Regions from separate parts of the Lysinibacillus sp. fls2-241-R2A-57 genome, predicted to be linked through region 2. Evidence: riboswitches for the same ligand, from Rfam matches in the RefSeq annotation. Region 2 holds a riboswitch; the other holds the start of a gene.

Region 1 (9,524 bases), on a different contig from region 2:
CTTCTAACACTACTTTTTTATCATTTAACAGTGTTTCTTGAAGCCCATTTAACTCTGAGCATTCTTTAGGTTGTGCATAAGCTTCAAAAGAACTCAAAGCCACTAATGATATGACTAAAATCAGTACATACAGTTCTTTCAAGATAAATTCACCTCTTTTCTAATTAATTTTCCCAATTAGAAAAAAATTATCAATCCATCTTAAAGTAACCTACACCGTTTGTTTAAGTACATTTCTTCATTTTAACATAAATATCCAATAAAAAATCACTTCTTAGAAAACAACTCTAGAGGTGATTTTTATCAAACTTTATTGCAAATTATCAATCTTGATTATAAACGATCCATTTTTTGATCATCAACAAAAGTTGTGGAAGACATTTTTTAAATATATGCCCTGTATATTGTTGATCTTCGTTCCGGCTGGCGACTCCTTGGGGATCACAGATGAGACCCTGGAGCAAGCAACGCGAGTGAAGCGGTTCATCGGACACCCCCAGAAAGCTTTGCTCTGCGCGAAAGCGAAGCGGCAGCGACAAATGTTTTATCTGCGCGAAAGCGAAGCGGCAGCGACAAAAGCGCCCAGTTTGGAACGGAAATCAACCACACGTTATGGTGATGAGTCATTTTTTTTTAAAAGCTACAAATATTTTCATTTCATTATAATGATTATTGAGGTGGTCGATAGTATCATTAAAAAGTCTAATAAACAAAAAAGCACACCACTATATAAGTGATGTACCTATTATTTAATATAATGTATGACATTAAAGATAACCTAATAATATTACTGATTTATAATACATTCACTCGTCTTTAATTATACAGAGTAGAGAGAGGATTTTTTACCGCTGCATATTCATCCAACTATCAACATGGTGAATAGCCAAACCACTATAGCTTGTTTTATTGGCATAATGCTGATGAACACGTGCTAGTTGTTTATTCATATAGGCTTCTCCATTATCATAAAAGGTAATATTTTTCCCTTCATCAGAGGCACCTGTTTCTACGCCAATAACAACTGATTTGTTTACTTTTTGTGCATACTCTATTTCATTTTCCACTATTTTGATAATGTCTTTAGCTGTATCTCGATAGGCCATAATCGAGACACTATCAACTTGATCGATAACCCATTCAGCTAAAATACCATTGCCATACTGGTTGCTATAGGCAATCTCATCAAACCAAAATGGCATATCGACTTCCAAAGGTATTTGTAATTGCTCAGTCCCCTCTTTCGCTTTAGTAAGAAGCGTTTGATAGGACTCAATTGTATTTTCTTGATTCAAGCTCCAACCACTATTTAAGTAGGGCTCTACATCAAGATGGACTCCAGAAAATTGTTCTGTTGCCCCTACATTCCCATTATATGTATATAACCAATCAAACATTTGATCCTGCATTTTATAGCCATCCTCTGAAACCCAGCTTGCAGCACCATCTAACGCATATACTTTAATACCTTGTGCTGTTGCTTTTTCAATAAAGCTTTTATAATAGTCAATTGCTATATCAGTATTAATCTGCAAATATACTTTATTTACATCTTTGCTTTCTAAAAATGAGAGTACGCCTGATTCATCTTCAACAATTTTTATCGTATCCCATAACCAAGTAGCCTTATCTTGCATGGCCATTGCCTCTACCTTTCCTGCTGTTAATCCGAGCGTACTTACAATTGTTACTATAAAAGCAATGATTGCTTTTGATAATGAACGACTTACCATATATTACATCTCCATTCTATGTGCCGAGGCTCATAGAACAGAACCTGGCAACCTGACAATCATGCACTATAAAATATAGTGTTTAGACTCATGGCTTTGCGTCCTTCCCTTTCGGTGAAGTTTGCCTTTTACAGTAGTTTTCTTACTTTACATAGTACGACGTTAAAACGAATATGTCTGTAGGTAAAATGCATAATTCTCTAGACAATTATCGAAAAAAAACAATAACAACACAGGTTATTTTTACTATAGCAGCAAAAAACGTAGAGTACTCAAGCCTCTACGTTTTCTTTTTCATTTTCAAGCATTTTGTGCAAATAATTAATAATTTCACGAATACCCTCTAATGAATTCACAAGTATTTTCGGATCTACATATGTGATCATACGATTTTCAAGATTTGCCACAGCTGTAAAGTAGCGTGTTTTTGAATAATTGACAAGCCCCATCTGCTTTAATACGGACTCATCAAAATCAAGAATTTCACGAGCTTCGGTGACAAGTAATCCGTAATTCACAACATCCGTATTCAATACAATAATCCTTGCTGTTGCAGCATTTGAAGAACGATTATAAAGAATACGCTCAAAATCAAGTACAGGTATAAGCTCGCCACGAATTCTTGTGAAGCCCATAAGATAATTAGGTAAATGAGGAATCGGTGTTACGTGCTCTAACTTTTCAATCGAAATCGCTTGTTCAACAGGCACTGCATATTCCTCTGTACCACAAGCAAAAACTACTGCCTTCACACTTTCCATGCGATCACATCCTCCGATTCTGTTATTATTTTTTTGCAGACTCTTTGACGATTTCGACAAGTAAATCTGCTAATTTTTCCAATTCTTCTACAGGAATTTTTTCATTTGTTGTATGAATATCCTCATACCCAACAGAAAGATTAACTGTAGGAATGCCAAAGCCAGCAATAACATTCGCATCAGAACCTCCGCCAGAAATACCAAGCTTTGGTGTGCGTTCAATGTTGTTTACAGCTGCCATTGCCACTTGAACAACTTTATCTTTTTCTGTTACACGGAATCCAGGGTACATTAGCTTCACTTCTACTTCAGCTCTTGCCCCTAATGAAGCAGAAACTTGTTCAAACGTCTCTTGCATATGCTTAGTTTGCGCATCTAGTTTTGTTTTGTCGATAGAACGTGCTTCTGCTAGTATTGTTACTTCATCACATACAATATTTGTTGCCTGACCACCCTCAAAGCGACCGATATTTGCTGTAGTTTCTTCATCCAAACGACCAAGTTTCATTTGCGCAATACATTTGGAAGCAACTGTAATCGCTGATACACCTTTTTCTGGAGCAACACCAGCATGTGCTGTTTTCCCAATTATTTTAGCGAAAATTTTAGCTTGGAAAGGCGCCGCTGTTACAATACCGCCTACTTTGCCATCACTGTCTACTGCAAAGCCATACTTTGCTTTAATTTTAGATGGATCTAACTCTTTAGCTCCAACAAGTCCACTTTCCTCACCTGCTGTAATAATAAACTCAATATCTCCATGCTCAATATTTTGCTCTTTTAAGCGTTTAGCCATCTCAAATAATGTGGCAAGACCAGCCTTGTCATCAGCACCTAAAATTGTAGTACCATCAGAAACGATATAGCCATCTTCACGAAGAGACGGTTTAATACCTTTACCTGGAACAACTGTATCCATATGAGAAGTAAAATAAATTGGTTCAACATCTAACGAACCTTTTAATGTAGCAAGTATATTCCCTGCACCATGCCCGTTACGAGTATGTGCATCATCTTGTTCTACTGTAAAGCCAAGTGCTGTTAATTTGTCGATTAAAATCGGCGCAATCACTTGTTCATGTTTTGTTTCTGAATCGATTTGTACGAGCTCAAAAAACTCTTCTACTAAACGACTTGTCATGTTGTAAGACTCCCTTAGTTTACGTGTTTTTCCACGTTATAGTATATGTATTATTTTAGCACAACATCTGCAGAGTTGAAATAATTCGCTTGAATAACGATAAACAAAATGCTCAAAGAAAACTTTGTGAATGTTGTATTTCTTTAAATGAGGGTTGATTAATGATTTCCGTTTCAGGCTGCTCTTTTTTCTGTGAGCTAGTGTCGAGGAGCTGCTCTTTTCTTATTGCGAAACAAAAAAAACCTGTGAAAGAAGAAGATTCTTTTCACAGGTTACTTTATATTGATGTTTGAAAAATAGCTTCTTTCTCTTTTTGTAGAGACTGCAAATAATCATCTGCGTTGTTATGTTTATCCTGTAGATGCCAAATTGTATTATGTACATCATCCTGAACACGAGATACTTGCTCTCTCGCTGTTGATATTTTGGAATGGACAGACCAAGCTGAAAAAATGTCATCAAAGAAATAGTCCGCAAATTTTACAAAGCCATCTGTTTCAACTGGTAATGATTTCGTTGACATATCTTGTACATCCAGTAGTTCGTTATGAAAGCGTTGCAAAGCAATTTGAGCATTATGAAGATAATTTTCGGACTTATCAAGTGCATCATGCTTTAAATGTGTAGCAATGACCCCTCCACCAAAGAACGTATCCCACGTTGAATAGCTATTAGCTGAATGTAACGAAGCTGCTGCTTGTCCAAGCTTTGTTAGCGCCGTTTCTCCCGCTTCTTCAGCTTCCTTAATTTCTGTAATAAGTTGTTTCGTTAGCATTTCTTCATTAGCTAATTGATCTAGCTGATTTGCCTGATCAGGATTATGTATTTGTAAATAGCCTTTCTTTTTAACATTGAGTTGTTTTAATGCTTCTTGCAACTCTTGTTCATGTATTTGAGAAAGTTTAGTGTTTATTTGCTCCAAATCATACGTCAAATCAACATCCATCTTCTTTGCTTCCTTTATTTTTAATTCAAGCACGGCTGCCCTGTCTATTTCTTCTGCACGTAGCTCATCTTGTTGCCCTGTCCACGTACGGATCATATTCATAAAAGAAAAGCCTTCTAACTTATCGAGCTTCATACGAATTTGATTGTGTGCTTTGGAATGTTTGTAAATTTCCTGTTGCGCATGCTCGATTTGCTTTTCAATTAAAAGCCTTTGTTCTCTTAACCTACTAATAGTTCTTAATTGTGCATGAATCATTTCTTGCTCTTTTTGTAATTGTTTCCATTCCATTTACCTCAACTCCTCTTACTATTTGTACGGATGAAATAAAAATATGTTTCAATTATCTGTCATTTCTTTTATCATCTAAAATTAGTTCAGTCTAAAAGAAAGCCTAGTAATCGAATGACTACTAGGCTTGTACAATTCTTATAGAGGAATGTTTCCGTGTTTTTTCTCTGGACGTGTTTCGTGTTTGTTTGATAACATATCTAGCCCTTGAATTAGTTTAATACGTGTATCACGTGGATCGATAACATCGTCTACCATACCGCGAGATGCCGCAACGTATGGATTTGCAAACTTTTCTTTATATTCTTCAATTTTCGCAGCACGTGTTGCTTCTGGATCTTCTGATTTTGCAATTTCACGCGCGAAAATGATGTTCGCTGCACCTGCCGCTCCCATAACCGCAATCTCTGCGTTAGGCCAAGCAAATACAAGGTCAGCTCCAATTGATTTAGAGTTAAGGGCAACGTATGCACCACCATATGCTTTACGCAGAATGACTGTAATTTTTGGTACAGTTGCTTCCGAGTATGCATAAAGGATTTTCGCTCCGTGACGGATGATACCGCCATGCTCTTGTTTAACCCCAGGGAAGAAGCCAGAAACGTCTTCAAAAGTGATAATTGGTATATTGTAAGCATCACAAGTACGGATGAAACGAGCAGCCTTGTCCGAAGAATCAATATCTAACCCGCCAGCTAGTACTTTAGGTTGGTTACATACTAGACCAACAGATTCACCAGCAATACGTGCAAAACCAACAACTACGTTTTTAGCAAATTCTGAGTGAACTTCCATGAATGAACCTTCGTCCACTACTTGCTCCACTACTTTACGTACATCATAAGGACGTGTTGTTTCGATTGGCACCGTATCCACGATTTCTGGACGATAATCATCGCCCTCTGGACGTGCTTGACGCGGAGCTTTTTCTTTATTATTTTGTGGTAAGTAGCTTAATAGCTTTTTAATTTGATTAATAGCTTCTTCTTCAGATGGTGCGCGGAAGTGTGCGTTACCACTAACTGCGTTGTTTACTTTAGAACCACCTAAATCTTCAGCAGAGATTTTTTCACCTGTTACCGTTTCGATAACTTTAGGTCCTGTAATGAACATTTGAGATGTTTTATCAACCATTAGAATGAAGTCTGTAATTGCTGGAGAATATACCGCTCCACCAGCACATGGTCCCATGATAACTGAGATTTGAGGAATTACCCCAGAGTAGATTGCATTACGATAGAAAATATGACCATAACCATCAAGTGAAAGTACACCTTCTTGAATACGAGCACCACCTGAATCATTAATACCGATGAATGGTGTACCATTTTTCGCAGCTAGGTCCATCACTGTTGCCATTTTCTTAGCATGCATTTCACCAAGCGCTCCACCAAATACTGTGAAATCTTGAGAGAATAAGTATACTGAACGACCGTTGATTTTACCGAAACCAGTTACTACACCATCACCAGGACCTTCCATTTTGTCCATACCGAAGTCTACTGTACGGTGTGTTATGAATGGGTTGATCTCAAAAAATGTATCTTCGTCAAGTAATAATTCAATACGCTCACGAGCTGTTAATTTCCCTTTTTCATGTTGCTTGTCGATACGCTCATAGCCACCACCAAGTTCAATTACCGTCTTACGGTCATACAAGTCATTAATTTTGTCGAACATATCCATACTGATCACTTATCCCCTTTTCCACTTTTATCACATAATTCATATAACACACCGAAAGATGATTTCGGATGCATGAAAGCAACCTCAGCACCACCAGCACCTGGTCCTGGTTCTTCAGATAAAAGACGTACGCCTTTGTCGCGAAGCTCTGCCATACGCTCACGAATTCCTGTCACACCGAAAGCTACATGGTGAATACCTTCTCCACGTTTTTCGATATATCCGTGAATAGTACTTTTTTCACTCATCGGTTCTAATAACTCAATTTTTACGTTACCCGCATCAATGAATGCAACACGAACCTGTTGAGATTCTACTTCTTCCACTTTCAGTAACTTTAAACCTAAAGTTTCTGTATAATATGTAATGCGTTCATCAAGATCGCGGACTGCAATCCCAATATGATCTACTTTCTCCATGGTGACATCTCCTTCTGTTATGGTACATGATCTATTTTACAGACTTTTTTGTCAAAACTCTACTACTTGAGAAATTTTTCAGATTTGCTAAACTATTTATAAGAAAAGAAGGAGCGAACGAGCATATGAGTAATAAAAAATTTCAAAAAATCGTTGTTTATACTATGATTGTGATTATGTTAATCTCATCTCTAGCATTTGGTTTATCAATGATAATCTAAAGAAAGGCGAGGCGTCTGCATTACTGCGGACGCTCTTTCTTTACCTTTAAACCCTTAAAAGACTGCTTAATTTCTAAATAGCGATCCATTTCCTCTATAAATTGATAAAGTGCCGCTTGTGCTAGAAATTGTTCATGGTTTTTCGGTAAAGGTAATTGGGCGAAATCTCGCTTTACTTGCTCTAGCTTTTCTCTAAAATGACTAGCCGTATTTCCTGAATGAACGTGCTCACCGAGGTCTTGCAAAAAATCTGCAACGATAATCGCCTCTTGTACTATAACAGGAAGTGCCGTTATTTTCGGTAGTACCCTATCAATAATTTCTAACTGCTGTTCACGCATATCAAAATACATGTAATAGTCATTTTTTCGTCTCGTAAAATGATTTTCAACATCTTTAAACGCTAGGGATTTCGCACTATTCAACGCTTTAATCGCTTCAATAATTTCCTGACCATCCCACAATGTATCGCCTTCTCTTAAATAGTTGGCAATTTCCAAAAAAATCTTACTGTAAAGTTCTTCAATTTTAACCCGATAGTAATTTAATTCCTTTTGAATGTCTGGCATATACATATTTATAGCTATTCCCGTCCCATAACCAATTGCCATTAATGCGAATTCATTATAAACAAGTCCCAATGAAAAACTTTTAGCAGCGTAAATATGCATGATAATAACCGCACTAGAAACAAAGCCATCCGCTACTTTTAATGACACGATTGTTGGTATAAAAATGATAAGCATACCTGCTAATGTAAGCGGATGATAGGAAAATAGCTCAAAGCTCAAAAATGCATAAAGCATACCGATCATACTTGCGACGAATCGTGTATAGGCTGCATGAATGGATTTTTTCTTCGTTGGCTGTACACATAATATTGTTAGAATACCAGCTGATGCATAAGAAGCTAAATCAAAATATTGGGCAATGGCAATAGCGATTGCTGCACCAAATGCCGTTTTTAAAGTACGATAGCCGATTGAAAATTTCTTCAAGTCGACTGCCTCCCATCCTTCAGTATTCTATTTATTTTACTCATTTCAAAGAAAACTATCAGCCGTTCATTTAGCCAATATTACAAAAATTATAAATGCACTTTAATTACGTCTAAAGATACCAAAGCTACCCACGGAGAATGTGGTTAGTAAGAAGTCTCCGCAGACGCTTTATAGCCCGCGGAGCTTTCTACTAAAGAATAACTTCACTTTTAATTCAATGATTGAAATTAAAGTTCGTCGCAGTATTCCTCGAAGTTTGCTTGTAGGTTTGTCACTACTGACATTGGGTCATGCCCCTCAATTTCATAGCGTCCAACTTCTGCTACTACTTGTCCATCCTTTAATAACACAAATGATGGGGAAGATGGTAAATGATCTTCACCGAAGTGATAACGTGCAGCTGCAGTTGCTTCTTTATCTTGACCAGCAAATACCGTTACAAGATGGTCTGGACGTTTATCATAATGTACGCATTGTGCTGCTGCTGGACGTGCGATACCCCCTGCACAGCCGCATACTGAGTTTACCATGACTAATGTTGTACCTGGACGAGCAAACGCCTCTTCAACAGCTTCTGGTGTGCGTAGCTGTTCATAACCAGCTGCCTCAATTTCCGCACGAGCTGTTTTTAAAATTTCTTGCATAAATAAATCGTAATCCATATTCATATAGCGATTAGCCCCTTTCAAGTTCGCGTCAACCTAGACGATATTAGACGCTCATACATCTCCTATCATAGCAGTTAGTGACGAATTTGTGCACCTACTTGCTCATATAAATGAACATATTGTAGCTATGATTGTTCATCGCCAAATAAACGATCTACACCTTGTGTTACTGTCAACTGTCCATTTAAAATTTGACGTTCGAGAAGTTGCACTTGTGCTTTACGCTCCGGATTGCCATAAAACGAATCAATTAACTGGTCAATAATCATCGATTGGAACCAATCTTTTGTCTGATTTTGGCGTCTGATCAACCAGTAATTATTTCCTTCCACGATTTGTCTGAATTCCGCTATTGTACTCCATACTTTGTCGAGGCCACGTTTTTCCCACGAACTTACTGGCATTGCTGTCGACATCCATCCTGGAGTTGCAGGCTGTAAGAAATGTAAGATTTGCTTATATTCGGATACCGTTTTTTTTGCTAGACGAACATTATCGCCATCAGCCTTATGGACAACGATGGCATCCGCTAACTCCATAATGCCCTTTTTCATGCCTTGGAGCTCGTCTCCAGCACCTGTTAAAACTAACAGTAAGAAGAAATCAACCATACCACGGACATACGTTTCACTTTGTCCAACACCGACTGTTTCTATT
Region 2 (9,524 bases):
ATTTAGTACCTCTTTATTTATATGGGAATGACCTTTAAGTGAAAAATATCGGTAAGCAAAAAACAAAGATGTACATAATAAAACTACAATAATCCCTAGCATAATAGCTTCCATGAAAAAAATTCTCCTATTCTACTAACGTATTAGTGATGAAATTTTATAGTTCTTTTACAATGATGTAAATTCCATCTGCTACAGTCGATGGAATACTGTTTAGATTTTCATTGCTTTCATATTTATGAACAATAAAGTCCCCTTCTACGGTTACATATTTTGTAAGACCTTGATACTTCTCCAGCAAACGCATTGACTTTGGATTTGTCGCTTCAGCTAATACTAATCTTAAGCCTTCTTCTGTTGCTTTTTTTATTAATATATCGCCTAAACTTTGTACAATATCATGACGATTATGCTCAGCAATTACACCTAATAAAAATAAATGTAATATTTCCCCATCTTCCATATCTTTTCCAAAACGTTTTTTATAATCTTCTAGGAAACGTTCATCAATATCCTCTAATACACGCATAACAATATTCATATCGGCAAACGTGCCTTCAAAAATATCCCCTTCGATAATTTCAAGGACATTCGTATCTCCAACTAGTGCGCCTACAACATTTTGCTCTTTATCTAGTGCAACAGCACAGTAACCTTGATGAACATTTGCTTCAATATATTCCTTCGTAAATTGATAGAAATCTTCGTAAGGTAGTTTTAAGGCGTGCCCAATAATCGGTTCTTGCACCCATTTGCCAGCAACCTCTACCCCAGTAAATGTTTTTGCTAAACATTCTGCTGTCATTTTAATTAAATCCGGTTGGTCCTTTGTAAGTATTTCATAAGTATATAATTCTTGAATTGTTTGCATCGTAAATTCCTCTTTCAAAATGTGATTATAGTTAATTAAAGACTAACGCATTGGTAATTGTGAAACATTGTCGACTACGGTTCCTGGGAAATTAACTCCCTCTAAAGCATTTCGCACTTGCACATATGCAATTTTAGAGGTTGGATTAACAATAAATATATCTTTAAAGCCTAGTGATGCATAAAACATTAATGTTTGTCCTAGATCTGTCGAAATCTTTGAAGGAAGGGGTGATTGCTGTGTTGCATCAACAACAAATGTATATGCATTTTTTTGCACTTTTGCCCCCGTCTCTTGCAAATCTTTCAAATAATCCTCTACAAGAGCTGGTTTAATAAACCCTATTATTTGGACGTGTACTTCTTTTTTTGCTTCATAAATCGCCATTTTATATTTCTCTTTATCTACGACTATCATCTCAAATCTCCTTTTTATAATTTTCATATATTGCACATCTGTCGCTACGATTGATTGGAATCAGTCCTTGATTTTTTCCACAAAAAAAACTATCCCTACACATAATTAGGATAGCCAAAAAATCACTTATCATCTTGGCAACCCGACTATCATTATCCAAGAGGATTTTAGACTCGTAGCTTTGCGTCCTTACCTTTCGATAAGTTTGCCTTTTTCAATTTTATTAACATAACGCTGACATATTACGTTTAGATTATAAATGTTTTGTCATTTTTTGTCGATAGTAGGCATTTTTCTCTAAAGAATATCGGTTGAATTAGAGAATTTTTCCGTATATTTAAAGGAATTGACAAAAAAATACTGTTGGGTAATTTTACAAAGAGGGAATCTCGAATCCTGCCCAGATTGTAGGAAAAGCAAATGGCTGCATATTCTTTTACATTCATCTAATAGGAAGAAACATTATTAAATCAACTTCAATTTTTATAATTCTTTTTTCATAAATGCGTTATTTCACCGAAATGTAACGATAAAAAAGAGTGGCATTTTAGGATAAATCCTAAAAACCACTCTTTTTTATAATTCTACGTAAGCAATTTTAAACTCTTTTTAAAACTTAATGGCTCCTCACCATAACGTGTGGTTGATTTCCGTTCCGACTGGGCGCTTTCCAGGGGGCGTCCAGCCTCCACTCCAATCAACCTATATGGCATACGTTTTAACAAATGTCACCCACAACTTTTAGTGATGAGTCAACTTAATTCCAATATTTCTAATTACTTGTACTCACTATGGTAGTATTCATTACTGAATCCGCTACAAGTAGTATAAAAAACGGATCGAAAGGCAACTGCAAATATTAGATACCTTCTTTTAAAATGAGTTGCGAGACACACTCTACATGCGTTGAATGCGGGAACATATCCACAGGCTGAATCTCCTGAGTTTGATAGCCTCCATCCTCCAAAATACGGAGATCACGCGCTAGTGTAGCTGGGTTACAGGACACATAAACAACACGCTTAGGACGTTGCTCTAAAATTGTCTGAAGAAGAGCCTCGTCGCAGCCTTTGCGTGGTGGATCCACTACTAGGACATCCGCTTCCTTGCCTTCCTTATACCAGCGTGGAATGACTTCTTCTGCTGGTCCGGCCTCGAAGTACGTGTTCGTAAATCCATTTAGTGCTGCGTTGCGTTTTGCATCTTCAATAGCTTGTGGGACAATTTCAACACCCATAACAGCCTTTGCTTTTTGTGCAAGGAATAATGAAATTGTGCCGATACCACAGTAAGCATCAATTACTCGTTCATCACCCTGTAAGTCAGCGTAGTCTAGTGCTTGTTTGTAAAGGACTTCTGTTTGCTCAGGGTTTACTTGATAAAATGAACGAGCTGAAATTTCAAAGCGAACATCACCAATTGTATCAATAATGACATCCTTGCCCCATAGGTTTACAATTTCATCACCGAAAATCACGTTCGTTTTGTCGCTGTTAACGTTTTGAATAATTGATGTTACATTCGGGACAAGCTTTTGGATTGTCGCAACAGCTGCTTCTTTTTGCGGGAATTTTTTCTTTTTCGTTACGAGAACAACCATGACTTCACCCGTTGCTCGTGCTTTACGAATAACTACGTGGCGCAGCATTCCCTCATGTGATAGCTCATTGTATGGTTGAATACCGATTGCCGCTAATTCCTTTTTCAAGCCTGCAAGAATAGCGTCCGCTTCTCCTGTCTGAATCAAGCAACGCTCCATATCCACAATGCTATGAGATTTCGTTTTATAGAAGCCTGCAATTGCTTGTCCTGCTTCATTTAAGGAAAAAGGAATTTGGGCTTTATTACGATATTTCCAAGGCTCTTCCATGCCTTTCACAGGTAGAACAGGCGCATCAATTTTACCAATGCGTTGCATGACATTACGCACCATATTCTCTTTCCATTTTAACTGCCCTTCATAAGACAGGTGCTGTAATTGGCAGCCGCCACATTGCTTGAAATATTCACAAGGTGCATCTACACGATCTGGTGATGGCTTGAGAATTTCTACAACTTTCGCAAAGCCGTAATTTTTTAACGTTTTTACAACATGTACTTCCGCCGTTTCATTAGGAAGTGCACCTTGGATAAATAATGGGTAGCCATCGACCTTTGCAACGCCATTGCCATCATGTGTTAAATCTTCTATATAAACTGTTAATCGTTCATTCTTTTTCACGGGTGCTGACATTCGTACATCCTCCATTTCAATCTCCTTATTGTAGCATGTTGTGGCGGATGAAAAAAGAACAAGGCTTGATCTTGTAAGGTCAATTTACTGAGTGACATGACTCTGATTGAGCGACTACAGCCTCGACCCGAACAGTTCTTCCCTCAAACTGCTTAGGTGTGCCAGAGAAGTGATCGGGTAAGCCGAGAATGTGATCAGGTATCACCCAGAACCGCTCGGGTAAACCAAGAATGTGATTAGGTATCGCCTCAAACCGCTCGGGTACAGCAGAGAAGTGATCAGGTATCATCCCAAACTGCTCAGATTAGCCTGATCTACTCTCTCCCCTCAAACTGCTCAGGCAAGCAAAAAAATAACCAGCTCCCCTATCTGAGCACCCGAGCCGATACATATTACCCTCCCTTTACACAAGTAGAAAAAAGAGCCGCTATTCGCGACTCTTTCCTTCCTCTTTTGTTACATGGTGATCTTTTGGTGCCCACCAGAAAGCAAAAGCAATACCGATGATGACTACTAGAAATGGCGCATAAAACATGAGAAATTTCTCCATCACTCTAACCTCCTATGCGTGATTGTCTTCTTTTCCTGTCACGTAATTTTTGTTGAATAGGAATAATTTCAACAATAAGAACAGTGATGGAATAAGCAGACATAGTCCTAAGATAAATGCAATGACGAGTGCAATCGCCATTTGTGTACTTGTAAAGCTATCGTAAATCGTTAAATACGGATACAGTAAATATGGATATTGAGCGATACCATAAGCGAAGAATGCCACGGCAAATTGTGCAATCAATAGTCCCACTGCCAGGCCGTAATTTTTTCGCATCCAAACTAGCACGACAGTAATGATAAATAGTACGGCTGAAATGGCAAACATCCACCATAAATTAACCATATTATTGTAAATTTCAGTGTTGATCGATTTCATTTCATACATAATACCAAGCGCGCTCACCATTAAAGGTACCGCCCAAACAAGTGCGTATTTTCGCATTAGTTTTGTTGCTTCTACATCCTTTGCTTTATGAGCATACCATGTTAAAAACACGGCTGAAATATAGAGTACCGCTGCAATGCTCAGTACGACAATACTCCAAGCAAATGGGCTCGTATACAATGTCCAGTAATTTAGGACAGGTTGCCCGTCAACCATATCAACATAGCCGCCAGCAGCAATCGCAAAGACAACAGAAAGTGAGGCTGGAATGAGTAATCCTGCTATACCATACGTTAACGTGTACCCGATATGGCCACGTGTACCATATGATTCAAACGCATAGTAGGAGCCTCGTATGGCAAGCAGTACAAGTGAAATACTCACTGGAACAAGTAAAATTGTTCCGTAATAAAAAGCTGTTTGCGGGAAAAATCCAACAATCCCAACAAAGAAGAATACTAAAAAGACATTGGTTACTTCCCAAACAGGTGATAAATAACGCTTAATAATATTTGTTAAAATATGATTTTTCCCAACGAGTAGACTGTAGGCATTGAAGAAGCCTGCACCAAAGTCAATCGAAGCTACAATGACATAGCCAAATAGGAAAATCCACAATACTGAAATACCTAGAATCTCTAGTGTCATAAGATGTCACCGCCTTTTTCAGAATGACGATCTTCTATTTCTCGCTCAATTGGATTCTTTTTGAACATACGAACTAAAACGACAATACTTCCTATTGCCAATACAGCATACACACCAGCAAATAACAGCAGCATTAAATCCACATGGTCACTCGTTGTGGCCCCTTCTGGTGTTCGCATTAAACCATATAAGATCCAAGGCTGTCTTCCAACCTCAGCAAGCCACCAACCTGCTTCAATCGCAATAATTGAAAGTGGTCCACCTGCAACAACAATCCATCTAAACCAACGTGAATGGATAAATAGCCAACCACGTGCTTTTCCGACTACGTAAAGCAGTGAAACTAATACCATAAACATGCCAATAAACACCATGAGATCAAAGAGGTAATGAATATAAAGTGGTGGTCGATCTTCTTCAGGATATTGATCTAAGCCAATTACCTCTGCGTTTGGGTTATTATGCGCTAAAATACTTAGAGCATAAGGTATTTTAATGGCATATTTTACTTCCTCACCATCTAATACACCAAATAGTATAAGCGAAGCTTTATCGTCTGTTTCAAAATGCCACTCAGCTGCAGCTAGTTTTTCTGGCTGATATTCTGCTAAGTATTTTCCTGAAAAATCTCCAATAATCGCTGCTGCAATGGAGAAAATCAGGCCAATCTTCATAAGTAAATATAATGATTTTTTATGGTACACATGCTTAGAGCCTCTAAGCATACGGTATCCTGCAATTGCCGCTAACACAAATGCAGCTGTCATATAAGCTGTAACGAGAACATGCGCTACCTTTGTCGGCATTGCTGGATTAAACATTGCTAAGAAAGGCTGAATATTTACAAGCTGTCCGTCCACAATGTCAAACCCTTGAGGTGCATTCATAAACGCATTAACAATTGTTATAAATACGGCTGACATTGAAGCACCGACAGCAACAGGAATTAATAGCAACATATGCTTTTTCTGACTATCGAAGCGATCCCAAGTGTATAAGTAGATCCCTAAGAAGATGGCTTCAAAGAAAAATGCAAACGTTTCCATAAAGAGCGGTAATGCAATTGTTTGCCCGGCGAGCTGCATAAAATTCGGCCATAGTAAAGACAACTGTAAGCCAATTGCCGTCCCGGTTACAACTCCGACTGCAACTGTAATAACAAAACCTCGTGCCCAACGTCTTGCCATTAAAATATAGTGCTCATCATTCTTTTTATACCCAGTCCACTGAGCAATCATAATCATTAATGGGACACCAACACCGATCGTCGCATAAATAATATGGAACGATAAAGTCAGCTCCGTTAATGCTCTACTCCAAAAGACTGCTGATTCATTCACCATTTCATTGCCCCCCTAACTTCCAAATATTTTTCCAAGCATGGAAAGTAGCATAATAATTCCAACGCCAAAGCTTAGCCATATGAGCTTTCTTTCCTGCGACTTATACAAAGCCAACACTTCCTTTCCTTTCCCTTATTCTTATTTTCCACTATTGCAACGAAAAAAACCTTTATAATGGACCGAAATTCCGGCCTATTATAAAGGTTTCAAATTTTGTTCAAGTAATATACGCACTTTTGCCAAACATTTTTCTTAATTCATTCACAATCCCAATTATTAGGGATGATTTTTAGTTTTCTGAACTATTCGAACGTTCGGATATCTTATTGGTGCTTCACGTGTATTAAGCGAATCAGGCATTAGTTACCTGAATTTAATTGAGCTAGTCCTCTCAACTGAATGAAACAGAGCTCCGCTTTTAATGTCCGTTATATACGGTCACTCTCCCGAATATCTTCTAGTGGAACAAAGATTTCAATATGGCGCTTTAGGTTTTCAAATGTTGCAGGTGCGTCTCCACCATATTCACCATCTAAGTTTAAATGTATTTCGTCTTCAGTAGATACTTTTACAACACTTGCCTTTTTATAAATAACACGATCATCATTCAAATGCTCGCCTCTTAATGCCATTGCAGCAAGCTGAATAAATTCAGGCAAGCTTACTTTTTTCAATACGATTAAAGTAAAGTAGCCATCATTAATACTTGCGTCTGGTGCAAGCTTTTCAAAGCCACCCACAGAATTTGTTAAGCCACATAAAAACATCATGGCATCCCCATCAAACACTTCACCATCATATTCGATACGCATGTGGGAAGCTTTGATCGATGGAATCATTTCTACTGCTTTTAAGTAATAAGCTAACTGTCCTAGCATTGTTTTCATTTTACTTGGTACTTCATAAGTTAACTCTGTAATGCGTCCACCGGCTGCAATATTGATGAAATAGCGTTCTCCATTTAATAAACCCACATCCACTGGCAACGTCTCACCTTTTATTATAATCTCAACGGCATCTGCAATATTACGAGGGATTTGCACTGCACGGGCGAAATCATTCGTTGTGCCCATCGGAATTAGACCAACTTTCGGACGATTTTCAAAAGGACTCACACCTGAAACAACTTCATTTAAAGTGCCATCTCCACCAACTGCAATGATTATATCAAAGCCACGTTCTACTGCATCTTTTGCCGCAACGGTTGCATCGCCTTCGCAAGTTGTTGCGTGACAAGATGTCTCATAGCCTGCTACCTCTAGTTTTTCCAATACTTCTGGTAGATGCTTTTTAAACACTTCACGTCCAGATGTAGGATTATAAATGATTCTTGCTCGTTTCATAACATACCTTCTTCGCTTCATAAGATTCTATTTCTTTCAACGTATTATACGTTTAATTGTTGCATTGAACTTTTAATAGGTTCATCACCAAAACGTGTGGTTGATTTCCGTTCCAGCTGGGCGCTTTCCTGGGGGCGTCCGATGAGCCGCTTCACTCGCGATGCTCGCTCCAGGGTCTCATCTGTGACGCTAATCCCCAAGGAGTCGCCCAGCCTCCACTCCAATCAACTCATATACATAGCATACGTTTTAACTAATGTTATCCACAACTTTTGGTGATGAGCCTTTTAATAGTCAATAAAGGCAAACATATCCTATTCTCTGATGTGCTGCCGTGTGATCTACCATTATTTCAACGCAGCTGTTACTTGCTTTTTAAAATCCTCATAAACAAATGTCCAATATGATTTATCAGTAATATTCTCCTCACGAATTGCTGCATATAACGCCTTTTGTGCATCTTCAAATGTAGGATCTTCTTTATCAGGTAAGCTAGCTCGTTTACTCACTACTAGTTCCTGTAATTCTGGTGCACGTGGTCCCCATTTTCCAACAACCTGACCTGCGTCATCTAATAAAATATAAATCGGAATTGCACGGCCACCGTTTGTTAAATAGCGATCAATTAAATCTGTATCAGCATCACGTAGTACTGCACGCATTTCTACTCCTGCTGCCTCTGCAACTCGACGAATAATTGGATTGTTTAACATCGCGTCCCCGCACCAATCCTCAGTAATTGTTAAAATTTTTGGTTGCTTGTCCTTCAGTAGCTCGATAAAGCCATCATTTGTTGGCACCTCAAAGCTATCATAAATACGGAAGCTTTCCTCTTTTAACGTAGTCATATTATCCATATATTGTTGCATCGAAATCGCATCATTGAAATATTGTTGTTCTGTTTTCATCGATTGACCTCCTAATGTTATATCATGTTCTATTCTATATTTTGCTATGAATACTCTTTTTAGACAACCATAAAGTGTTAAGTTGGTATTTTTTAGTCTTATCACCAAAACGTGTGGTTGATTTCCGTTCCACTTAACAAATTTCATCGACAACTTTTGGGGATGAGCCATTTTTTATTATAATTCCACATTAAAATTGAGGGAAGACACGATGTGTAACTTACCTAAGCATACCAGCGACTGCCCCGCTGACTGAATGCTTGTCGAACACTTTGAATGATACCTCAAAGAATGTTTAGTATGTATTATTTTTTAAAAATAAAAAGCCAAGAAAGCGAATTTGCTCTCTTGGCTTTCTGTTGTAATTGAAATTAACGTTTTGCAATTTCTTGTTGTAATAATTTATTAACCATTGGTGGGTTCGCTTGACCTTTAGTTGCTTTCATAATTTGACCAACTAAGAAGCCAATAGCACGATCCTTACCGTTTTTGAAGTCTTCGATTGATTGGGCATTGTTGTCTAGAACTTCTGTAACGATCGCAAGTAATGCACCTTCATCAGAAATTTGAACTAAACCTTTTGCTTTAACGATTTCTCCTGCAGAGCCGCCGTTTTCTACTAATTCAGCAAATACTTTTTTACCGATTTTAGAAGAAATTGTACCGTCAGTGATTAATTTCACCATTTCCGCAAGGTTTTCTGGTGTTAATGCAGTATCTTTAAGGTCTTTTTGTTCTGCATTTAAGTATGCAGAAACATCACCCATAAGCCAGTTTGCAGAAAGCTTAGCATCCGCATCTTTAGCTACCATAGCCTCGAA

The links. Region 2 has a riboswitch for cyclic di-GMP ahead of QRN68_RS11575 (hypothetical protein). Riboswitches for the same ligand answer to the same signal wherever they lie in the genome.
Region 1: linked by a shared signal. The riboswitch ahead of QRN68_RS11940 (amidase) and the one ahead of QRN68_RS11575 (hypothetical protein) in region 2 are both predicted to bind cyclic di-GMP.

Annotation. Positions count from the first base shown of each region.
Region 1 is NZ_JARVRU010000058.1:2,799-12,322, forward strand. Features, by position in the region: gene QRN68_RS11930 (beta propeller repeat protein) at 1-142, opposite strand, end outside; gene QRN68_RS11935 (hypothetical protein) at 435-737, shown strand; gene QRN68_RS11940 (amidase) at 846-1,733, opposite strand; cyclic di-GMP riboswitch class I at 1,777-1,869, opposite strand; gene QRN68_RS11945 (chemotaxis protein CheW) at 2,006-2,494, opposite strand; gene QRN68_RS11950 (M20/M25/M40 family metallo-hydrolase) at 2,520-3,635, opposite strand; gene QRN68_RS11955 (hypothetical protein) at 3,913-4,872, opposite strand; gene QRN68_RS11960 (acyl-CoA carboxylase subunit beta) at 5,011-6,558, opposite strand; gene mce (methylmalonyl-CoA epimerase) at 6,564-6,977, opposite strand; gene prli42 (stressosome-associated protein Prli42) at 7,103-7,198, shown strand; gene QRN68_RS11975 (aromatic acid exporter family protein) at 7,219-8,196, opposite strand; gene QRN68_RS11980 (BrxA/BrxB family bacilliredoxin) at 8,427-8,867, opposite strand; gene meaB (methylmalonyl Co-A mutase-associated GTPase MeaB) at 8,993-9,524, opposite strand, start outside.
Region 2 is NZ_JARVRU010000055.1:1,302-10,825, forward strand. Features, by position in the region: gene QRN68_RS11565 (methyl-accepting chemotaxis protein) at 1-114, opposite strand, end outside; gene QRN68_RS11570 (hypothetical protein) at 158-871, opposite strand; gene QRN68_RS11575 (hypothetical protein) at 914-1,315, opposite strand; cyclic di-GMP riboswitch class I at 1,422-1,508, opposite strand; gene QRN68_RS11580 (hypothetical protein) at 1,873-2,013, opposite strand; gene rlmD (23S rRNA (uracil(1939)-C(5))-methyltransferase RlmD) at 2,148-3,521, opposite strand; gene cydS (cytochrome bd oxidase small subunit CydS family protein) at 3,949-4,071, opposite strand; gene QRN68_RS11595 (cytochrome d ubiquinol oxidase subunit II) at 4,084-5,109, opposite strand; gene QRN68_RS11600 (cytochrome ubiquinol oxidase subunit I) at 5,106-6,452, opposite strand; gene QRN68_RS11605 (diacylglycerol kinase) at 6,881-7,795, opposite strand; gene QRN68_RS11610 (hypothetical protein) at 7,840-7,995, opposite strand; gene QRN68_RS11615 (thioredoxin family protein) at 8,143-8,703, opposite strand; gene gatB (Asp-tRNA(Asn)/Glu-tRNA(Gln) amidotransferase subunit GatB) at 9,075-9,524, opposite strand, start outside.